DNA from 4 places in the Cellvibrio sp. genome. Region 1 is predicted to be linked to each of the others. Evidence: predicted binding sites of a transcription regulator. Region 1 holds the regulator's gene; each other region holds the start of a gene.
What was found. The regulator FNR, encoded in region 1, switches genes on or off when oxygen is low (the NO sensors DNR and NnrR bind a similar motif). The targets are predictions, from matches to a motif close to TTGATNNNNATCAA.
Positions count from the first base shown of each region.

Region 2: a site for FNR is predicted at 1,585-1,598, ahead of ACWA6V_RS03210 (FG-GAP repeat protein). Genes of this name have one in related genera too.
Region 3: a site for FNR is predicted at 1,142-1,155, ahead of ccoN (cytochrome-c oxidase, cbb3-type subunit I). Genes of this name have one in related genera too.
Region 4: a site for FNR is predicted at 1,973-1,986, ahead of hemN (oxygen-independent coproporphyrinogen III oxidase). Genes of this name have one in related genera too.

Region 1 covers NZ_JBRFPI010000003.1:7,183-11,277, forward strand. The annotation lists gene ACWA6V_RS00355 (acyl-[ACP]--phospholipid O-acyltransferase) at 1-457, shown strand, start outside; gene ACWA6V_RS00360 (tetratricopeptide repeat protein) at 528-1,172, opposite strand; gene fnr (fumarate/nitrate reduction transcriptional regulator Fnr) at 1,548-2,306, shown strand; gene ACWA6V_RS00370 (DUF4202 domain-containing protein) at 2,327-2,920, shown strand; gene ACWA6V_RS00375 (SirB2 family protein) at 2,984-3,361, shown strand; gene ACWA6V_RS00380 (hypothetical protein) at 3,607-4,095, shown strand, end outside.
Region 2 covers NZ_JBRFPI010000029.1:2,279-6,373, forward strand. The annotation lists gene ACWA6V_RS03210 (FG-GAP repeat protein) at 1-1,531, opposite strand, end outside; gene ACWA6V_RS03215 (di-heme-cytochrome C peroxidase) at 1,823-3,754, opposite strand.
Region 3 covers NZ_JBRFPI010000058.1:4,784-8,878, reverse strand. The annotation lists gene ACWA6V_RS05710 (argininosuccinate synthase) at 1-1,019, shown strand, start outside; gene ccoN (cytochrome-c oxidase, cbb3-type subunit I) at 1,338-2,792, shown strand; gene ccoO (cytochrome-c oxidase, cbb3-type subunit II) at 2,803-3,414, shown strand; gene ACWA6V_RS05695 (cbb3-type cytochrome oxidase subunit 3) at 3,414-3,581, shown strand; gene ccoP (cytochrome-c oxidase, cbb3-type subunit III) at 3,606-4,095, shown strand, end outside.
Region 4 covers NZ_JBRFPI010000217.1:3,095-7,189, reverse strand. The annotation lists gene ACWA6V_RS13670 (hypothetical protein) at 1-369, shown strand, start outside; gene ACWA6V_RS13665 (helix-turn-helix domain-containing protein) at 388-909, shown strand; gene ACWA6V_RS13660 (abortive infection family protein) at 933-1,670, shown strand; gene hemN (oxygen-independent coproporphyrinogen III oxidase) at 2,073-3,464, shown strand; gene ACWA6V_RS13650 (antiporter) at 3,565-4,095, opposite strand, start outside.

The DNA.
Region 1 (4,095 bases):
TCCGGAAAAAACGGCCAGTGCTATTAAAGAAATACAAGATATGCGCTGGTACGTAACGGGCGATAAAGGTGTGATCGACGAAGACGGCTTCCTGTTTATTCAGGATCGCTACTCGCGCTTCGCTAAAATCGGTGGCGAGATGGTCAGCCTCACTCTCGTTGAAAGTGCATTGAAAAAAGCCATCAACAACGATGTTATCGACGTAATTGTGGTGGCGATTGACGATGCCAAAAAAGGTGAACGCTTGATCGCCATCACCAACGCCGAAGTGGCAAAGGATGAAATTCGTACCGAAGTATTAAAACAAGGCTTAAATGCGCTCGCAATTCCCGGCGACTGGATGCAAGTAGAAGCAATGCCATTATTAGGCTCAGGCAAAACGGATTTCAGTTTGGCGAAGAAGATGGCGAAGGAGTGGAGTGAGGTAAGCACTGCTGAAATTACGACGACAGAATAATTCTCAATTAAAATAAAAAGGGCCTTCATGGAAGGCCCTTTTTATTTGTCGATACAGTTCAATGCTAAATTCATCGTCGCAGCTCAAGATTTGCGAGTTTAATCCTTTTGCCGTGGACTTCTTTGTATTGTCTACCGGATGCTTTAGCCGTAGCCAATATTTTTTCATATATCGCCAGCGCTTTTTGTGTATCACCCAGTTTTTGCAATAGTTTTGCGTAGTGATAACTGGCCTCAGCACCCGGATAATAATTATGCAGCACTTCATATTCATGATTTGCCGCCTGAAAATCACCCTGAGCATCAAGAACCAGTGCATACAATAGATGTGCGTCCGGGTTCTTATATTCCGGATTTTTTTCAATCAATTCATCCAGTAATTGCTTCACCTTATTAAAATTCTGCAGGCCATATTCTGCTCGCGCCAACCCATACATAAATAATGGATCAAACTCGTGAATGCCTTTTCGACACTCCTGATACAACAGGCTCGCTTCAGTAAATTGCTCCTTTACCAGAAGCTCCTCCGCCAAACGCCTGGCGTTTTCGGTGGTTTTTGCCCGTTCGTATTCATAGGCGGCATCTTTGAGATCGCGATCAGGATTTACGAGCTCCTGAACTTTGCGTACCGTTTTGCGCCCAGAGCGAGTTCCGGCAAAATCTGGTAATAGTTCTAATACTATGTACGCTGCGGATCCGGCAACAGGCAAAATCATCACCAACCAAATCCATGTTTTTGGTCGATCAGTTTTTAAAATATGAATTACCAAGGCAACCTGAATAAGTAGCGATAACATCACTAATGGCATTTTTGAATATCCCTCATATAAAACAGTCAATGTTTAGCCCAGACGCACCATAGCGCTGATTTCATCCAGATCCTATTACATCCTGCATAGCAGGGTCGCACTATAGAATGTTAGCTAAACGCACGAAAGTGGTTCTTGTTAATTTCACTTGGAGGCATTGATGATCTCCCTTAGCTAAAATCAACTATTTACCGCCCCAACCAAAGCTGCAACAATCGCGTTATCAAGCCATCCCTGCACAAATCCTATCAGGGGTAACCGTTCCCTTGAGGTTCCCGCACCATGACCGTCAACCAAACCATTGTAAAAACACAGGATTCCAGTTGCCCTCACGATAAAAAAGTGAGCTGCGGTAACTGCCGATTGAATACTATCTGCCTGCCTATCAGTTTACATATTGAGGATATTGATCGACTCAACAACATCATCCAACGCGGCAAACCGCTGCAAAAAGGCGATTATTTGTATCGTACCAACGATCCCTTTGACTCTGTGTATGCCATTCGCTCAGGTGCGGTAAAAGCCATGACTCTCAGCGACAATGGCGAAGAACAAGTCACCGGGTTCTATTTACCGGGCGAAGTTGTGGGTATGGATGGCATTGCCGACAACCGTTATACCAACTCCGTTGTTGCTCTGGAAACAGCATCAGTATGCGAAATCCCGTTTAATCGTATGGAAGAATTAAGCCTGCAAATCCCCAACCTGCAGCGCCATTTCTTCCAACTTATGAGCCGCGAGATTACCCAGGATCAGCAAGTTATTACGTTGCTCAGCAAAAGCAGTGCAGAAGAGCGGATTGCCGCACTGTTACTAAGTATCTCCAGCCGCAATAGCCGCCGCCAATTATCGGCTAATGCCTTTCGTTTACCCATGTCGCGCACTGATATCGGCAACTATTTAGGGTTGACAATAGAAACTGTCAGCCGCATTTTCACCCGTTTGCAAAAACAGGATGTCATCGCTGTGGATAAAAAAGAAATTCTCATTAAAAACATGGAACAGTTACGCAATATCGCCAATGGCGACACCGAAAACTAGAACATAACGAGCAACCATCGATGACCGACCAAAACCGACTGGAAAAAACCCTCGCTGCATTTGACGCGGCAAATTTACAAGACCCAAATACTGAAATAGTGGATGGCAAAGCCGTTGCCAAAGAATGGATTTACGCCCAGCGCATGAGCGCGCAATTACATAAATTCTGTGCAGCCCCGTCAGAAGCATTGCAATTAGCAACACGCAGCCAGCACATATGCCGTTGGAAAAGCCCGCGTAGCGATTACCCTATGGATAGAAGCGGCTATAAAAAATGGCGGCTGGATCTGGCGCAACTGCACGGCGAAATTGCCGGTGACATCATGGCAGAACATGGTTATGACGAGAGCATGATTGCGCGGGTGAAAGATCTACTGCTGAAACGCAGCTTGAAACGCGACGATGAAGTACAGGCACTAGAGGATGTCATCTGTCTGGTGTTTATTGAATTTTATCTGGAAGATTTTGCAAGCAAGCACGATGAAGAAAAACTCATCGATATTATTCGCAAAACCTGGAACAAGATGTCAGAAAAAGGCCACGCGGCTGCCTTAAAGCTGCCCTTGTCGGAATCTATCTTGGGCTTGGTTGGCAAGGCATTGAGCACTAGCTGAGGTACAAATCAATAGCAAACGAACACCCACAACAACAATTCACCTTCACAAAAGGAACGCATCGTGTACCTAGCCCTTAAACACATTCATTTAACATTTGTTGTTCTATCTCTACTGGCTTTTTTTGTGCGCGGCATCTGGCTGTTTATGAACTCCAGCATGCTCAGCAAAAAATGGGTAAAAATATTGCCACATATCATCAGCACCATTTTATTAGTAAGCGGGATAGTGCTGGCGGTGCACCTGAGCATGTCGCCCGGAAGCCAGCCTTGGTTGATGGCTAAAATTATTGGTTTGGTCGCTTATATCGGTCTGGGTGTTGCCGCATTCAAAGTACCTAATCCTAATACGCGCAAACTACTCTGGGTGAGCGCATTAATCGTGTTCGCTTATATTGTCAGCGTTGCAATCAGCAGAAACCCTCTGGGGTTTTTTAGCTAACTACGCAGCCTGACTCGTTGTTACCCAAGGCAGCCGAGCGCTGCCTTTTGTTTGCCTGCTTCGACCCGTCCTCAGAAAATTGATTCCTCAATGTTTGCAATTTCGCAGTGAACTCCTAGTCTTAAAGCTAATAGCTATATTCAGGCTTAATTTTATTTACAATACTTGACGTTTTTTAAAAAGTGATTTATATCACAGTCCAGTTGTTCAGCTTTCATATAACTTTAATAATCGGTGAGCCTGCTATGAAAAAAATCCTACTAACCATCGCCCTGCTGTCGCTATCGCAATTCGGTTTCAGTTGCGATGAAGCCTGCAAACGCACCAAGGCAGAAGCTGCCAACAATGTAAAATTTGCCAGTTATCTGAATGCTAAATACTGCAAATCGACTGGTCTTGATTTTTTGTTACAGGGGCGCAAAAGCCTGCAAGCCTATCGCGAAAAACAACTCCCCACAGCTCATCGAGGCGGCGCCAAGAATATTCGTCTCTTTATAATGCAGCGCAAAGACTGGCTGCAAGAATGTGACAATTATTTGCAGTTGACTGAGCAGGGCCGGATTTTCCGCGATAAAGACAGCACCGATAAAATCATCTCTGCGATGACCGGCACCGCTGCCGAGCTGGAAAAAATTATGAAGCGCCCCAAAGTCGAAATGGAAAACCTGGAACTGGTGACGGCACCGGCAGCGCAAAAATTTGATGATTTATTCAAGCTGGTTGATGCACATTAT
Region 2 (4,095 bases), on a different contig from region 1:
TGCATTCCGGTTCGATTACGTAAGCTGAATCCTTGAAGTAATAACAGGTATTACTGGACTGATCGCCATTCACACCTTGGGCATTACTATCTTCACCTATGGCGCCGACCGCCATAGTACTGCCGTCGGTCGAGAGGGCAATGCTGGTGCCAAATGCATCGCTCTCCTGAGCATTCGAAGCCTTGATATGTGCATCTTCCTTCCAACCATTTTCGGATAGACGGAACAGATAAACCGCACCTGAGCCACTGCCTCCCTTGTAGCTGCTGGTAGCCGAGCTATTGCTGCTGGTGGTAGACGAAGAACTGCTAACACTGGATGAAGACTTGGAGCTCGAATTACTGTTTGAAGAACTACTAGAAGGATAAAACTCAAGACATTCCCTGACTGATGAGGCGCTGGAAAAATTAACCACGCCACTTCTGGTAATGTAATCGCTGGTAGCACCAACGGCGAGCGTTTTGCCGTCACCTGACAGTGCGATAGTTTCGCCAAAGCGCAACGCAACAAAAGGGTTGCTGAACGGATATATTGGTGAGAATACCGTCTTTACATAGGCGTCTTGGTTCCAGTCATTATTTGTGCGGGTAAATATGTAGACAGCGCCCACATCGTAATTTTGGGCTTTAATCAAATCATCTGACGGGTCAGACGATGAGGCATAACTGGTGACCTCATAGTTGTTTTGATTGCAGTTGATGCCGTCAGAGGGACTGTCTTCAAGCAATGCGGTTACTGCCAAGGTATTACCGTCATCAGACAGCGCAACCTTGTAACCAAATCGATCATTTGGCAGTACGCGGGAAGTATTTATATTAGGTTGTTCAGTGTTGGATGCTTTCAAATAAGCCTGTTGTTTCCAAACACCGTTCTCTTTAATGAATATATACACCGCGCCGGCGTTGGTGCTGTCATTGTCTGCTTGTGAACCGTTGACGCCAATTGCCTTGCTATCTTCGGAAGGGGCGCCCACGGCGAGAGTCATACCGTCAGCAGACAATGCAATACTCCAGCCGAAGAAATCATTGGCTTCGGTATTGGATGCTTTGACGTAACCAATCGCTTTGATCATTTCTGTAGCGGTAAAGGCCAAACTGGATCTTTCGCAGCCAGAGGCATTACAGGCATCAACGTAGTAATAGTTGTTGACCCAATCGTGTACATGTACGCCTATCTCATCGGTTGCCTGGGTGCTGGTCAGGTCGCCGCCAATTTGCGTTACACCTCCAGTTGCTGCATCACGTTTAAAAAGCTTATAGGAGGTTGCACCTTCAACAGCACTCCACTGGAAGGTGAGTACTTTAGGGTTTTGCGCTTCTACTTTTACGCTTGGCCAGATGCCGGAGCCATTGGCTGGAATAGACGCTGCACTGAAACTACTGCGCAAAGACGAACTGCTGATAGATGAGGAGCTTGCCGAGGATTTTTTATCGCTGCCACCGCCGCAGGCGGCGAGTAAAAAAGAGCCTGCCATCAGTGAAAGAAGCAGGGAGGTGCGCATTAGCAGCGGTGAGAAACGATCAATATTCATTCAGCAGGTTCCTGAGGTTTAAAACTGGTCGGTGATTCTGTGTGTCGCGGCGCTTGGTGTCAATCAAATCGCCAGCATTATTCGGGCACAGACGAGGTTCGGTTGTTTTGTTCTCGCTCATAGTGAGGTGGCCTAAAGACCGTCAAAGCAGAGTATTGGTTCAGTGATTTTGATCGGAGCAGATAATTTAGTGGAATTAAGTGAAAGAAGTTGTGAGCAATTGTGAAGGCTGGCGTTGTTTGCCGGGCACCCCATCGCCCACATTTATAGGGGCGATGGGGTGTGCGGGTTTTAAAGTGTCTTTAAATACTCCACCAAGGCCAGTCGCTGATGATTACTGATGGGCTGCAAGGTCTGCATTTTGGGTTTGCCCTGCGCATCCTTTACAGGGCGACCTTTTGCATCCAGAACAAACACGGGAGTAACACCGGCTGCGTATTCATGCCCCTTATTAGAGTTGCTGGGCAGGCTGGTATCAAACACAAACAACCCCGGATATTGCTCAGGGTCGCGCTGCACCACGCCGACATTGACGGCATCCAGCTCGCGCGCGCCCACCGTGAAGCGATTGGGGCGACAGGTTTTACCGCTGGCAACTTCCGCATCGCTACAGCTTGGCATAAACAGCTCATACAAACTGGGCACCGAGCCGTTGTGTAGATAGGGCGCTGTTGCCCAGATACCATTGAGTGGGCGCGCTTTGTAGGCAACGAGAGTGGCTGGATTATTTTTATTGACCACCTCAAAATCCAGATGGCGTTCGGTCTTTTTGATGGGGTTATCGGAAATAGAGGCGATCAAATCGTAGAGTTTTTCCGCCCAGCGGCGGATAAACAGCTTGTCGTGATCGGGTTCGACCAGTACACCCTCCACTGCGCCACTCAAGGCTGGTAATACGGCTCCTGACGGTTGAAAGCGCGGCTCGGGCTTAAATGGATTGATTCGTCCGCCCTCGAAGTAGCCCATCTTGCCACTGTATTTGAGTGCATTCATCGCCATATAAGGATCGGTGCCTATAGTTTGCAAACTCGCAAACTGCGAAATAATGCGGCGCTTGGGGTCAGTACGGTCGATGGCTTCATGGCAGGTATGACATTGGTACTCAATAAACACCTGCTGCCCTTGCTCGGCGAGTGCCTGATTAATTGGTGGCAATACATTTTGTTTCGCCAACTCTTCCCAGCTCGGTGACCAGAGACTCTCCAGATGGCGCTCCATTCGGGTCAGGTTGCGTACCGCCACCGATGAACGATAGCCGATATCCCCTTTCTTTTTATTCAGGTCAAATTGCGCAAACACACCAAGTGCTTCGCCTGTATTGCGCCCCAGTGGGCCTGCCAGCTCGTTATCGCCCACGCCGTTCCACTGTACAAAATCGTGCTGCGGAGTGTCCCACAAGTAGGGATAGCTCACAGGTGCGCAGGCAGGATTAAAGTTAGGTTCTTTGGGCGTGAGATGGGCGAGCACGCGGTTGTAGATGCGGCCAAACGCATCCAGCCGGCCATAACCGTAAGCGACAGATTGGTCGCCATGGAGTGGGTCGTTAATTTGGTTGTAGCTGGCGATTTGCTGTGCCGCCTCCGCAAGTTGTACGCGGAAGGCTTCTTTCTCATCCGGGTATTTTGCTTTAAGGACTTTTTGTGCGAGGCGATCAAATTTTTCTGGCTGCTCAAGGCTAGCCTGTAGCGCCATTGCCAGGCTTTTCAGCATCTGCTCCATATCCGCGAGTGTTGCACCGCCATCGATGCGGATGGCGACACCTTGATAATTGATTTGGCTGGTATGGCAGGCCGCGCAGGTAAAACCAATAAACTCTTGACCTTTATGCTCATCTTTAACCCAGCCTACAGGTAGACCGTCCGGGTTTGCAAAACTCTCTTTTTGCGGCAGGTAACGCAGGCGATTCATGTTTTCGTCGCTGCGGAACAGCAACTCGCTATCGGCGGTTTCGAGATGTAAAAAAAGTTCGTAGGGGAGCAGGTTGGAGCCTTGCGTTACATTGTAAAACCACAAGCTATCTGCGCCACTCCAGTTTTGCTCCGGGTAAACCACTCGCTCGGCGCTATCGCCAAAGCTATCGTGTTCGGCCACTTTTGCGTGGCGATCGCTGTCTACCAGCACACCTTGGGAAACATAAGTACAACCTGAAATGGTGATGAGAACTATAAGGGGTGCACAGGAGGATAGTGAGCGTAATGCAGTGCGCAGGCGCGTTGGTGTCATGATTATTCCTTTCTGATCTGTAGGGCTGTGGTGCGATTGTGATTGGGGCTGGCAAGTGTTGCTGGAAAAATATTCGGCTAAAAAATAAGCAAAAATAATTTGCTGTGAGCAAGACGAATTAAGGAACTATTCAGATTGCTTACAGCCTTAGTAATTAACTTTAGCAGATTGCCTTTGCGTAGATACATAGCAAACCGGAGGATTTGTCACTGATGTTTCCGTCGTATGGCAATTAAGTAACAAAGTTATTCCTGATTCTATCGCCGTTGTATGAATAATAGCTTTTGCTTGAACTGTCATAAATTGTGCGTAGACTGCCGCCTCGCCGCAGCAGAGGGACT
Region 3 (4,095 bases), on a different contig from region 1:
AAGAATTTGTCCGCGATTTCGTATTCCCTATGTTCCGCGCTAACACCATATACGAAGGTGAATATCTGCTCGGTACGTCTATCGCCCGCCCATTGATTGCCAAGCGTTTGATTGAAATCGCCAACGAAGTGGGTGCAGATGCAATTTCCCACGGCGCTACCGGTAAAGGTAATGACCAGGTGCGCTTCGAGCTGGGTGCTTACGCACTGAAGCCAGGCATCAAAGTAATCGCCCCATGGCGTGAGTGGGATCTGACCTCTCGCGAAACCCTGATGGCCTATTGTGAGAAGCACAATATCCCGGTTGATTACTCCAAGAAGAAAAAATCACCTTACTCTATGGATGCCAACCTGCTGCACATCTCTTACGAAGGCAAAGTTCTGGAAAACCCATGGACTGAAGCTGAAGAAGATATGTGGCGCTGGACTGTTGCTCCTGAAGCAGCTCCGGATAAAGCGACATACCTTGAATTGACTTACGAAAAAGGCGATATCGTCGCTATAGATGGCAAACCAATGTCTCCCGCTACCGTACTGGCTTACTTGAACAAAGTCGGTGGTGAGAATGGTGTCGGTCGTCTGGATATCGTAGAGAACCGCTACGTAGGTATGAAATCTCGCGGCTGCTATGAAACTCCTGGTGGCACCATCATGATGCGCGCGCATCGTGCGATTGAATCTATCACCCTGGACCGTGAAGTTGCCCACTTGAAGGACAGCTTGATTCCCAAGTATGCGGACATGATTTACAACGGCTACTGGTGGAGCCCAGAGCGTCTGATGATGCAAGCGATGATCGATCAGTCACAAGTGCATGTGAATGGCGATGTGCGTGTGAAGCTGTACAAAGGTTCTGTAAGTGTGGTTGGTCGTCGTTCTCCCGACAGCCTATTTGATGAAAAAATAGCGACCTTTGAAGATGATGCCGGTGCATACAACCAGAAAGATGCTGAAGGCTTCATTAAACTGAATGCGCTGCGTATGCGTATTGCTGCTAACAAAGGCCGTTCGCTCAAGTAGAACAGTTCATTAAAACATTGTGGCACCTGCATCCACTTGCAGATGCGGGTTGCCAATTAATGACCTATTGTGGATCTATTGATCAAAAGCGCTCTGTTCGCAGGTAAAAGCGCATAAATTATTTGATAAATATCAATCCTGTACCGACAAGGGTGAGACAAATTGCCGCTCATAAGGCAAAATGCCGCACCTAAAGTAGGGTTATAGGCTTGCTATAAATTGGCCTTTTACAAAGATAGTGCCGTGTTGCTCCGGGCGATAAGTAGCGCTGACAGAGACAAAAAGTTTTCATTTTTCTTTAAGTAATAGGAAAGTCCTATGGGTAGTCATGCGACAGTAGCTGGAGATCCTCCAGTATACGATTTCGATATAGTGCGCAAATTCTCCATTATGACCATTGTATGGGGCATATTTGGGATGGGAGTTGGCGTTCTTATCGCTTCTCAATTGGTTTGGCCAGGTCTGAATGATCTGCTCCAGCCTTACACCAGCTTCGGTCGCTTGCGTCCGCTGCATACCAACGCGGTTATTTTTGCCTTTGGTGGCTGTGCGCTTTTTGCTACTTCTTATTATGTGGTTCAGCGTACCTGTCAGGCTCCACTCTTTGGTGGCTGGTTAGTCCCCTTCACGTTCTGGGGTTGGCAGGCGGTTATTGTTCTGGCAGCGATTACCCTGCCATTGGGTATGACCTCTGCTAAAGAGTATGCCGAGCTGGAGTGGCCAATCGATATCCTGTTGGCACTGGTGTGGATTTCGTACGCGATTGTATTCTTCGGTACTATCGTCAAGCGTCGTACGTCCCACATCTATGTAGCTAACTGGTTCTACGGTGGTTTTATTGTCACTGTTGCCGTGCTGCACATTGTTAACAGTGCAGCTATCCCGGTTACCCTGACCAAATCCTATTCTGCCTACGCAGGTGCTGCCGATGCCATGGTGCAATGGTGGTATGGCCACAACGCGGTAGGCTTCTTCCTGACTGCAGGTTTCCTCGGCATGATGTATTACTTTGTGCCGAAACAGGCCGGTCGTCCGGTTTACTCTTATCAATTGTCTATCGTGCACTTTTGGGCGTTGATCTCCCTTTATATCTGGGCGGGTTCGCACCACTTGCACTACTCCGCATTGCCGGATTGGACCCAGTCTTTGGGTATGGTGATGTCGCTGATCCTGCTCGCGCCAAGCTGGGGTGGGATGATCAACGGTATTATGACCCTGTCAGGTGCATGGCATAAATTGCGCACTGACCCAACGTTGCGTTTCCTCGTTGTCGCCCTGTCTTTCTACGGTATGTCTACCTTTGAAGGCCCGATGATGGCAATCAAAAACGTCAACGCACTCTCGCACAACACCGACTGGACCGTGGGTCACGTTCACTCAGGCGCCTTGGGTTGGGTGGCGATGATTTCTATCGGTGCGCTCTACCACATGCTGCCAAAACTGTTTAACCGTGAAGAGATGTACAGCGTAAAACTGATCAACTTGCACTTCTGGTTGGCAACTGTAGGCACTGTACTTTACGTAGTAGCCATGTGGATCAACGGTATTGGCCAAGGTTTGATGTGGCGTGCATTTAACCCGGATGGCTCACTCACTTATAGTTTCATTGAAACAGTCGTGTTCAGTAAGGGCGGTTATGTCATGCGTGCAATCGGCGGTGCCTTCTTCCTGACAGGCATGTTGATTATGGCTTACAACACCTATCGCACTGTCAACGCGTCCAAAAAAGCGGCCGAAAGTGTTAACCAGCCTGTTCAGGCACCAGCTGTCTAAGGGGAGTGCCATGAAAGGCCATGAGATAGTAGAAAAAAATATCGGCTTGATGACTGTGTTTATGGTTGTCGCCATTAGTTTTGGTGGTTTGGTGGAAATTGTTCCGCAATTCTTCCTTAAACAAACCACTACTCCAATTGAAGGTTTAAAGCCGCTCAATGCAGTGCAACTGGAAGGCCGCGATGTATACATCCGTGAAGGTTGCCATGTATGCCATACCCAAATGGTGCGTCCATTACGTGCAGAAGTTGAGCGTTATGGTCATTACTCGGTAGCGGGCGAGTCGGTCTACGAGCACCCGTTCCTCTGGGGTTCCAAGCGTACTGGTCCGGATTTGGCACGTGTAGGTGGCCGTTACTCGGATGATTGGCACAAGGTTCATTTGTTTAACCCGCGCATCGTCGTACCAGAGTCGATTATGCCTGCCTATCCGCACTTGTATGACAACAAGCTCGACGGGAAGCACACTGAGGATAAGATGCGCGCGTTGTCGAAAGTGGGTGTTCCCTACACCGAAGAGGACTTTGCCGGTGCAAAAAGAGCGGTGCAAGGCGTAACGGAAATGGATGCGCTGGTGGCTTACCTGCAAAACTTGGGCGTGTTGCTCAAAGAGAAGCGCTAATGGACGCAGGCACAGTCGGCGCAATTTCAACGGTTCTGGTAACCATCGCTTTCTTCGGTGTTTGCTTCTGGGCGTTTTCGCCCAAGCTCAAAAAGCGCTTTGAAGAAGATGCCAAGTTGCCATTTGCTGATGAACCTCAAGACAAGCACACAGATGATCACAAGTAATCATCGATTAGGGCGGATTTAACTATGAGTACTTTTTGGAGCCTTTGGATCGTTATCCTGACAACCACCAATCTGGTGCTGTTGTTATGGATTCTCCTCGCCAACCGCAAGCGTGCGGTGGCAGGGGAAGAAAGCACGGAAGCAAAAACCACCGGTCATGAATATGACGGTATTGAGGAATATGATAATCCTTTACCACGTTGGTGGTTTTGGATGTTCATCCTGACGTTTGTATTCTCTATTGGATACCTGATTATTTACCCTGGTATGGGCGCTTACGAGGGCCTGAAGGATGGAGAGGGTAAGTCTTGGACCTCAGTTAACGAATTGCGTGGTCATCAAGCGGAAGCGGAAAAAGTCTATGCAGAAACCTATGGCGTCTACTCCAAGATGCCAATTGAGGAAGTGGCCAAGAATCCGGACGCGCTCAAAATGGGCTTCCGTTTATTCTCCAACAACTGTGCTGTGTGCCATGGTGCGGACGGTGGCGGTAACCCGGGTTTCCCGAATTTGA
Region 4 (4,095 bases), on a different contig from region 1:
CCAGTTAATTGCTGCGAGTTTTCCTCGTATTTATTGGCAAAATTTCTGATTGAAAAAATTGGCTTATCATCCCTGAAAATAGTCACGGGCGAAAATCGACATAAAAAATCCCAGCGGCATATTTGGATAAAGTTTGATGATACTGACATTGATATTACCGCCAACCAATTCTCATCGACAGATAGAACGGTCATTGTTGAAGCGCATAGCCAGTGGCATCAACGATTTGAAATAATTAAAGTTGAAAACCCCAATCCGAAGTTGACACAGCTCAACAAAGAAGCCAAATCCGCATTGCTATATGATTACAAAAAAATCCTTAGCTGCCTCGCCTATAACGATGATTCAGTTCGAACGATTCAAAAATAATTGCGCAATGGAGAAGGTATGATTTCCGATATGACCAAAGCAAATATTCTGATTGCGATAGCAGAAGGCCAGTCGGTCTCTGAAGCCGCGAAGCCCTATGGACTTAGCTATGCCCAAGCGAGGGGTGCGTTATCTCGATTTTGCCCGCAGTTGAAATTACGCTGGAATCTTGAAGAAGTCCGGGTCAATCCAAAGAAATATATTGACGCAGCACTAGCGATAGTTGCCTCACCTAAAAATGCGCTCCGTAGGGTATTACGGGATGATTTGGTATTTCAGTTGAAGTTACGGTCACCCAATGAACTTACGCCGCAGTATGTCTCTAACATTGCCGCAGAAACCTTGCTTTCACATGGTGTTACCGAAACCGGACTTGTAGAAATACAAGAGTGGTTGCTTGCCAATGGATTGTCGTGCAAGCGCAAATTGCCGGAAACGGATGAATATATGCGGGTGGTTCAAAAAGCCATTATATTACTGGATGCCTTCGGATTGGATGTCTCCCACCCTAAAGCACAACTGAAAAATATTGATGAATAGTAAAAGAAATTTGGGAGAAGTTTATGGCGCATATGATACCTAACTCAGTTATTGGTGCTGTGTCTTCAGTGCTTGCTGAGTACTATCAGAGCCATTCCAAATTAAATGTGTTGTTCATGAGCGCAGGCGCGTCAGGTGAGCCACCAGAAGGCAATATGGAAACAAAGTGCAGTGCCTGGCTTAAACGGTGCAATGACGATGAATCGCTAAATCCTCTTGCAATTCTTGGATTGATCATCCAGCAATTTATGGATTTAAACCCAGTCAACTCCCAAACTGCTGAAGGTCAGCAGCGAATTGCGGAAAGTCTTGCCAGAAATCAGTTGAGTTATCAGTTAAATGGTTTTATTACCTTGGCTGGAGCAAGCCTTGCTACAAAGTCGCTAGCGGATTTTTTTAAGGCTGGTGATTTTGCATCTGTTGAAGCTGAATTTAATCGCGCGGTATCGCAATTAAATGGTGATCCCCATGCGGCGATTACTGCTGCAAGCTCCATCATTGAGGCCTTGTGTAAAACCTACATCGAAACCTTCACTCTGGAAATGCCAGCCAAACAATCTATTGCCCCTCTATGGAAAGTCGTTCAGGGTCATTTGGGATTAAGCATCGATCCCACACTGGAAGATGACCAGAAAAAAATTCTTCAGGGATTGTCATCCCTCATTGACGGCATTGGGGCTTACCGAACCCATATAGGCTCAGCTCATGGCCGAGGCTTAGAGCCTCCAACCATTGCGGTGATGGAGGCACGTCTGCTGTGAATGCATCGCATACTCTGGTGACATTTTTAATGGAGCGCTGGCATAGCTGCTTGAATCAAAACTTTACCCGCTGAATTCGCATGACATGCAAGATGGCCAGCAATCCTTAACATTATCGGCGGGCTAAGCCACAAGATGGCGCAATCTTCCGTGTGTCTTAGTGGATCTTGCTTTGTTGTTTGGCCAACCTCCAGGTTTGACTTCTCGCGCTCTAGTTGACACTCCCAAGCTACTTTCAAAATAAAAGTGGTTCGGACTAAATAAAATTTTAATGCATCAAATTATCTGGTATGCCCAGTAAATTGATACATGTCAATTGATTCTTTTACAAAAAGCGTATGCTAAAAATCTATTTCTCACAAATGGCTCTGCACTAGAGTTACCAGATATCAAGGTTGTTTTATGGCTTATTTTCAAGCTCCACTTGAATGGAATTCGGATCTTATTAGGCAATATGACTTAACCGGGCCGCGCTACACGTCGTATCCTACTGCGCCACAATTTAGTGAAAGCTTTGCTGTTGCTAATTTTAAAGCAGCGGTTGAGAGGAGTAATGCGAGCGGAAGGCCGCTGTCGCTTTATTTTCATATTCCTTTTTGCGATACCCTTTGCTTTTATTGTGGGTGCAACAAAGTCGTTACTAACAATAAAGGCCGTGCGCAACCTTATTTGGAGCGTATGGAACGGGAAATGGCGATGCAGGCAGAGCTATTTGATTCCGCGCGACCTGTCACTCAATTGCATTGGGGGGGTGGTACTCCCACGTTTATCAGTGATGACGAAATGTCTTGGCTGATGGCTGCGACACGCAAGCACTTTACATTGCTGGATGATGACGCAGGTGAGTACTCTATAGAGATTCATCCAGGGCGCGTATCGACTAACACTATGGGGCATTTGCGTAAACTTGGTTTTAACCGAGTCAGTATGGGTGTGCAGGATTTTGATTCCCAGGTTCAAAAAGCAGTAAATCGTTATAACAGTGTTGAAGATGTAAACGCTTTGGTAAAGGCACTACGCCAACAAGACTATCGCTCGATCAGTATGGATTTAATATATGGCCTGCCGATGCAAACCTTGACCAGTGTCGGCGAAACATTAAATAGAGTGATAGAACTTTCTCCCGACCGCTTGTCATTATTTAATTATGCCCATATGCCGCATCTTTTTAAGAGCCAGGAATTGATTAACGAGCGTGATCTTCCCTCAGCAGAGCAAAAACTTGAACTTTTGTATATGGCGATAGAGCGTTTGCAGGGCGCTGGGTATATTTATGTTGGCATGGATCATTTCGCAAAACCGGATGATAGTTTGGTGCAGGCACAAAGAGCCGGAAAGTTACAGCGAAATTTTCAGGGCTATTCCACACATGGCGATTGTGATTTACTCTCTTTTGGTGCCTCTGCGATTAGTGCATTCGGCAATGTCTATATTCAAAATGCTAAGCGCGTTGAGCAGTACCAAAAATCGATTGACTCAGGTGCAATCCCTTTTATTAAAGGTATTGAATTAACCAGCGAAGATCTGTTGCGGCAGTTTGTAATTAATCAGCTAATTTGTCATTTCGATTTGAATTTTGTTGCTGTTGATAATGCATTTGGTCTGGATTCACGCAGTCATTTTGCTAAAGAGTTAGCGCAATTAAAACCAATGATTGAAGATGGATTGCTCAGTATTGATGATGACGGAATTGAAGTTCTCAATGCGGGGCGGTTGCTTATTCGTAGAATTTGTATGGTGTTTGATGAGTATCTTAATAACGCATCAACAATTCGTTACTCCAAGGTAATTTAGTCAGTAATCTTTTTTGGGATAGAGTTTGAACAGGTGATGCAATCCAATCAGTAGTGCAATAGCGATTGGATTGCACCACCTGCTCAAAGTTGTCACGTTTTCAGGGATTATAAAACTCGCCTTGTTTGCGTAGATAAAACCACCAGTTTAATAACACACACACCAGATAAAACACCGCAAAACCCAGCATCGCATATTCCGGTGTGGCCGCTTTGATTTGTTCGCCAAAAACCTGCGGAATATAAAATGCGCCATAACCTGCTACCGCAGAAGTCCAGCCCAATGCCGGGCCTGCTTGCTCTTTAGGAAAAATATTGGCGATGGAACAGAAGGTTGAACCATTACCCATGCCACTTGCTGCAAACAAACCCAAGAACACCAAAAAGAAGGGCACAAAATACTGTTCAGGGGTGGCGGATTGATAGGCCATGCGCATGTAATAAGCCGCAACGATCGACAAAATCACCATGGCAATCGCACACATTTGTGTGACCAGTGCACCGCCAAATTTGTCAGATACCCAACCACCTACAGGGCGAATGAGTGCGCCAATAAAGGGGGCGATCCACGCGTAAGTCAATGCGCTTGGGCCATTCGGGTTAAGGGTATTGTGGGTCATTACCCCATCGAC